Desulfovibrio desulfuricans: one gene and its partner. The protein of the gene in region 1 interacts with the protein of each later gene in a pairwise test. Links are inferred from orthologs where the notes say so. Each region holds a gene or a part of one and is shown on either strand. Other genes may lie near its edges. The genes, in order: NE637_RS05520 and def.

Region 1 (3,266 bases):
CGCCGAAAATTCCAATACGCCGCGGCACGCCGCCGAGTTCTGGATGATTGAGCCGGAAATGGCCTTTGCCGACCTGCAAGACCTCATGGAACTGGGCGAAAGCCTTACCCGGCACGTGATCGAACACGCCCTCGCCCACTGCGAATCCGACCTCAAGCTCTTTGACAGCTTTGTGGACAAGGGCCTCATTGAACGCCTCAAGGGCATGGTGGCTGCGCCCTTTGCCCGCGTTTCGTACACGGAAGCCGTGGAAATCCTGCAAAAATGCGGCAAGGAATTTGCCTTTCCTGTTTCATTCGGCACGGACCTTCAAACCGAGCACGAACGCTATCTGGCGGAAGAGCATTTTAAAAAGCCTGTGGCTGTGTATGATTACCCCAAGGAAATCAAAGCCTTCTACATGCGTCAGAATGACGATGGCAAAACCGTTGCCGCCATGGACATGCTGGTGCCGCGCATCGGCGAACTCATCGGCGGCTCGCAACGCGAGGAACGCCTTGACCGCCTGACCGCCCGCATTCAGGAGCTTGGCCAGAATCCGGAAGATTACTGGTGGTACATGGATCTGCGCCGTTTCGGCACAGCGCCCCATGCCGGTTTTGGCCTTGGCTTCGAGCGTCTGCTCATGATGCTGACCGGCATCACCAATATTCGCGACGTCATTGCCTTCCCCCGTACTCCGGGAAATCTTGAATTCTAGAACGATTCCGATAGGATACCTTTTGGCCAGCCTGTTGCGAAAGCGGCGGGCTGGCTTTTTTCAACCCGCCTGTACGCGAACCGCAAAAAACGCAAAAAAGCCCGAGGCAGCGCCGTAGCTGGGCCGCCATGCCCTTCACATTTGCCTTTTTGCCGGGTATAGTACGCGCTCACCTTTTTGGAGGCATCGAGCCGCCGCCCATCGCCCAAGGAGAGCGAAATACCATGAGCAAGAAGCTGACTGTAGCCGTTGTAGGCGCCACAGGCGCCGTAGGCCGTGAAATGCTCAAGACCCTGCACGAAAGGGACTTTCCCGCCACTGAAATACGCGCCTTTGCGTCCGCCCGTTCTGCGGGCACCAAGGTGCCGTATGGCGACAAAGAGCTGACCGTGCAAGAGCTTAAAGAAGATGTCTTTGAGGGCATTGATTTGGCCATTTTTTCCGCCGGCGGCAGCACTTCGCAAAAATTTGCCCCGCATGCGGCCAAGGCTGGCTGCGTGGTGGTGGACAATTCCGCTGCATGGCGCATGGACGACCGCTGCCCCCTGGTGGTGCCGGAAGTCAACGCCCACGCCCTTGAGGGCCACAACGGCATCATTGCCAACCCCAACTGCTCCACCATCCAGATGCTGGTGGTGCTCAAGCCCCTGCACGACGCCGTCAAAATCAAGCGCGTTGTGGTTTCCACCTATCAGGCGGTTTCCGGCACCGGGCAGAAGGGCATTGAAGAACTGGAACGCCAGGTGCGCGACCTCTTCAATGGCCGCGACCCGGAATGCAATACCTATCCCTACCGCATTGCCTTCAACGCACTGCCGCACATCGATGTCTTTCTTGATAACGACTACACCAAGGAAGAAATGAAGATGGTTCATGAAACCGTCAAAATATTTGAAGATCCTTCGGTCAAGGTTACGGCCACCTGTGTGCGCGTGCCGGTGTTCTACTGCCACGCCGAATCGGTGAACATTGAAACCGAAAAGAAACTCACAGCCAAGGATGCCCGCGTCATGCTTTCGCAGGCTCCCGGCGTGCGCGTGGTCGATAATCCCCGCGAACTCATGTACCCCATGCCCTCCTACTGCGTGGGCGAGGATGAAACCTACGTGGGGCGCATCCGCGAGGACGAAACCATTGAAAACGGCCTGAACCTCTGGATTGTGGCCGACAACGTGCGTAAGGGCGCAGCCCTCAACGCCGTGCAGATCGGCGAAGAACTGATCAAGCGCGATCTGCTGCGCGTGACCGACAAAAACGTGTTCCTGAAGTAATTGCCTACGGGCGCGCGGGTCTCGTTGATCTGCGCGCCCGTGCGCTTTGGAGGCCTTTGCGGTGCAAGCTGTAGACGCTGAAACATATCTCAAGGCCCTGCTTTCCGCGCCCCGGCCAGGGTCGGAGCAGGTTCTCGCTTTTTATGACCACCGGGTGGGGCATATCTGCACCGACCCGCGTCTTCTGCTGCTGCCCCTTGATGACCATATCTGCCATCGCGGCGACGGCCTTTTTGAAAGCATCAGTTTTCGTCAACGCACAATTTTTGGGCTGGATGCGCATCTGGCCCGGCTGGTGGACGGCGCTGCGGCCCTTTCCATCACGCCGCCCTGCACATGGGAAGCCCTGCGCCAGCACATACTTGATGTGGCCCTTGCCGCAGGCGTGGACAATGGCGACTTGCGCGTTTTTCTGAGCCGAGGCCCCGGCGGATTCGGCATTTCACCCGCCGAATGCCCCCAGGCTGGCCTGTACATTGTGGCCCTCAAAAAGGCCCTGCCCACGGCGGCCTTCTATGAAAAAGGCCTCACAGCCTTTGCCAGCGCCATCCCGCCCAAGCAGAAATATCTGGCCCGCATCAAGAATACCAACTATCTGCCCAATGTGTTCATGGCCATGGAAGCCCGCCAGAAGGGCATGGACGTGGCCGTGACCTTTGACGAAAACGGCATCATGGGCGAGGCGGCCGTGGCCAACGTGGGCCTTGTGGACGCGCAGGGCCGCCTGCTCTGCCCTGAAATCAGGCGCATTCTGCCGGGCACCACCCTGCTGGCCGCCATGGAAGTTGCCGCAGAGCGCATGCCTGTCGTGCAGATGCCCATTCCCCGCGCAGCCATAGACAGCGCCAGTGAAATGCTGCTGTTCACCAGCTCCACCCTTTGCGTGGGCATCACCCATTTTGACGGCAAGCCCGTGGGTCATGGCGCGCATGCTGGCAAGCCCGGCCCTGTGGCCCTGTGGCTCAAGGATGTTCTTTTGGACTATATGCTGAAAAAAGGCGCGCCCCTCTGATGCGTGTTCTGCTTATTGCCCTGCAACAGACCACTGACGGCCCCGCCTCACCCGAAGAGCAGCGCCACTGGACAGAAATGGGCGCGCCCATACGCCTTGCCCGGCTGGAAGAAGACCACGCGCTGGCCCTGGCCTGCGCCATGCGAGACGGCGGCAGGCTGGCCCCCATGCTGCTGTGCCAGAAAAATTCGCGCCTGCACCGCCGCGCCGCCGCGCTGAACCTGCCCATACTCACGGCAGGCGGACCAATGGATTTCATGCGTCTGTGGCTCTGGCAGCGCAA
Region 2 (3,154 bases), on another replicon or contig:
AAGAACAGGTCATGGGCATCGCAGAAGGCCTCATGGCCCGCGTGTTCAAGGACGTGATGGGCAAGGATCTGACTCTTCCCTTCCCTCGCATGCCCTGGGACGAAGCCATGGCCCGTTATGGCGTGGACAAGCCCGACACCCGTTTTGGCCTTGAGCTTGTGGATATCACGAATATTGTGCGTGGCTCCGGCTTCAAGCTTTTTGCCACTGCGCAGCTGGTCAAGGGTATGAAGGTTCCTGGCGGCGAATCCATGACCCGCAAGGAAATTGATGCCTTTACCGAATTTGTCAAAATCTATGGCGCTCAGGGTCTGGCCTGGATCAAGATCAAGGCCGACGAATGGCAGTCGCCCATCGCCAAGTTCCTTTCGGACGAAGAACGCAAGGGCATTGCAGAAGCGCTTGATCTTCAGGTCGGCGACATTGTCTTTTTCCAGGCGGGCGAGGCTTCCATGGTCAACGCCGCCCTTGGCAACCTGCGTGTGCATCTTGCCAACCACTTGAAGCTGATTCCTGAAAACAGCTTCAACTTCCTGTGGGTTACGGACTTTCCGCTGTACGAATACGACGAGGAAGCCAAGCGTTATGTGGCCTGCCACCATCCCTTCACCTCGCCTGCGCCCGGCCATATGGAACTGATGGTTACTGACCCGGCCAAGGCGCGCGCCCGCGCCTATGATATGGTGCTCAATGGCTGCGAAGTGGGCGGCGGTTCCATCCGCATCCACTCCGGTGAAGTGCAGCGCCGTATGTTTGAAGCTCTTGGCTTTACGCCAGAGCAGGCCGAAGAGCAGTTCGGTTTCCTCATTCAGGCGCTTGATCTTGGTGCGCCGCCGCATGGCGGTTTGGCTTTTGGCCTTGACCGGCTGGTTATGCTGCTTTCTGGTTCGTCCAGCATCCGTGATGTCATTGCCTTCCCCAAGACGCAGAAGGCAACCTGCCTCATGACCAACGCGCCTTCCCCGGTGTCTTCGCGTCAGTTGCGGGATCTCGGTCTGCGCTTGCGTGAAGTGCCCGGCGCAGAGCAGAAAAAGGACGGCGCTACAGCCGACAAAGCGTAGGAGGCAGACGTCTGCATGATTCTTGATATTGTCACCTATCCTGACCCCAGGCTCAAAGAGGTTTGTGAACCTGTTGCCGAGGTGACGGACGACATTCGCCAGCTTGCTGCCGACATGCTTGAAACCATGTACGCTGCCCCTGGTGTTGGCCTTGCTGCGCCGCAGGTCGGGCGCAATATCCGTATGCTTGTGATGGATCCGGCCATGAAGGACGAGGAAAAGCAGCCCAGGGTGCTGATTAACCCTGTGTTGACCCTCTCCGGCGAGGAAGTTCTGAGCGAACAGGAGGGCTGCCTTTCTGTTCCCATGAACTACAGGGCCGACGTTAAGCGCATGAGCAACGTGCACCTGCATGCAACGGATCTGGACGGCAATATCATTGATGAAGATCTGGAAGAATTCCCGGCCATCATTATCCAGCATGAATATGACCATCTGGACGGCATACTGTTTATCGACAAGATCAGCCGCCTGCGCCGCACCCTGTACGACAGCAAGGTGAAAAAATGGCTCAAACGAAAAAGTGCCGTATAGTCTTTATGGGAACGCCCGAGTTTGCCGCCGCCAGCCTGAAAAGGCTGGCGGCCTGGCCTCGTGGCGAAATAGTGGCGGTATACACCCAGCCGGACAGACCAGCAGGGCGCGGCCACAAACTTGCTGAATCTCCTGTAAAAAAGCTCGCCTTGCAACTTGGCCTGCCCGTCATGCAGCCTGCCAGCCTGAAGGGTGCAGAAGCCCAGGCGGAGCTGGCGGCTTTCAAACCAGACCTGCTGGCTGTGGCGGCCTATGGCCTCATTTTGCCGGACGCTGTCCTTGCCATGCCCACGCTTGATACCATCAACGTGCATGCTTCGCTTTTGCCTGGCCTGCGTGGTGCTGCCCCTATTCAGCGGGCAGTGATGGAAGGCTGGCATCCTGACGCCCGAGCTGGCATTTCCATTATGCGCATTGTGCGCAAGCTCGATGCGGGGCCGGTTTTCGCCACCGATGGCCTGCCCATCGGTGAGCATACGGCCGGTTCCCTGCACGATGCCCTTGCAGGAATTGGCGCAGAACTGCTTGTGCGCGTTTTTGATGATATTCTTGATGGCAAGGCACAGGCTGTGGATCAGGACGATGCTCTCGCCACCTACGCTCCTAAAATTTCCAAGGAAGACGGCTTTATCGACTGGTCGCTTCCTGTCGTGCAGGTACATGCGCGGGTGCGGGGTGTTACCCCGTGGCCAGGTGCGCGTGCTGTGCTTGAAACTGTTGATTCCGATGGCAAGCAACGCGACCCCCTTTCGCTCATTCTTGCTCCTGGCAGGGTGGGGCAATCTGCACAAGGCCATGTTCCGGGTACATTGCGGATCGATGCTGAGGGGTTGAGCATTGCCTGCGCTGATTGCTGGTATGTGCTGTCTACGGTCAAGCCTCAAGGGAAAAAAGAGATGTCCGTGCGTGATCTGCTCAACGGAGTGTTGCGCGGGTTGCCAAGGGGTGTTTGCGGTCTGGCAAGAGCTCCTGAACCAGGGGAGTAATGTCTTTTTTCCGCAATGGGTATTTTTAATGAGGCTCTTTTGAGCCTCGTTTTTTCTTTTTTTGACCTATGCATCATGTTGCGTGCTTGCGCTTTTCATAAGGGCAGTTTTGTGCGATTTTTAGGCTCAAGGCTATTTTTTGCTTCTGACTCATCAAACCGAGGTCACATGTTTCGTAAGTCGCCCTTTTCTTTGCCGCCAGAGCAGTATGGTGGTGCGCGAAAGCGCGTTTTTATCGGGCTCATGCTGGCCTCGTGCCTTCTGCTGTGCCTCGGGGTTGCGTTTTTTCTTATTTTGCCGTGGGTTGGTTTTTTTTCTACGCAACACTGGCTGCCTACGCTGAGCATGGGTTTTGGTTTTGTTGTTATCATCGCCTTGTTATGGCTCTGCATTATTCTTATATTTCATATTTATACGGGTAAATCTCTTCCTGGTGTAGACAGTGTGCGGCATGTCACCATCCGTCTGTTTTTTCCACTTATGGAATTGCTTGCAAAGGCAGTTGGTATTGACAGAGGAAGAGTGCGGCGCAGCTTTATCAAGGTGAACAACGAACTGGTGCTTGCCAGTGGC

Evidence for each region.
Region 2: the proteins of NE637_RS05520 (region 1) and def interact in binary tests that used the Escherichia coli proteins (3 or more experiments, as listed by UniProt). The link is inferred for Desulfovibrio desulfuricans from one-to-one orthologs.

What each region holds. Positions count from the first base shown.
Region 1 is NZ_JANFYZ010000003.1:278,017-281,282, forward strand. Bases 1-2,947 are described here. They hold NE637_RS05520 (aspartate-semialdehyde dehydrogenase), read left to right. Parts: upstream 1-924; coding sequence 925-1,971; downstream 1,972-2,947. Other genes in these bases: asnS (asparagine--tRNA ligase), read left to right, coding at 1-700; NE637_RS05525 (aminotransferase class IV), read left to right, coding at 2,033-2,947. Outside these bases: more of NE637_RS05525, read left to right, coding at 2,948-2,983; NE637_RS05530 (glycosyltransferase), read left to right, coding at 2,983-3,266.
Region 2 is NZ_JANFYZ010000004.1:332,582-335,735, forward strand. What follows is about bases 1-2,835. They hold def (peptide deformylase), read left to right. Parts: upstream 1-1,076; coding sequence 1,077-1,595; downstream 1,596-2,835. Other genes in these bases: aspS (aspartate--tRNA ligase), read left to right, coding at 1-1,061; fmt (methionyl-tRNA formyltransferase), read left to right, coding at 1,568-2,581; NE637_RS07285 (DUF116 domain-containing protein), read left to right, coding at 2,750-2,835. Outside these bases: more of NE637_RS07285, read left to right, coding at 2,836-3,154. UniProt on the Escherichia coli protein: Removes the formyl group from the N-terminal Met of newly synthesized proteins. Requires at least a dipeptide for an efficient rate of reaction. N-terminal L-methionine is a prerequisite for activity but the enzyme has broad specificity at other positions.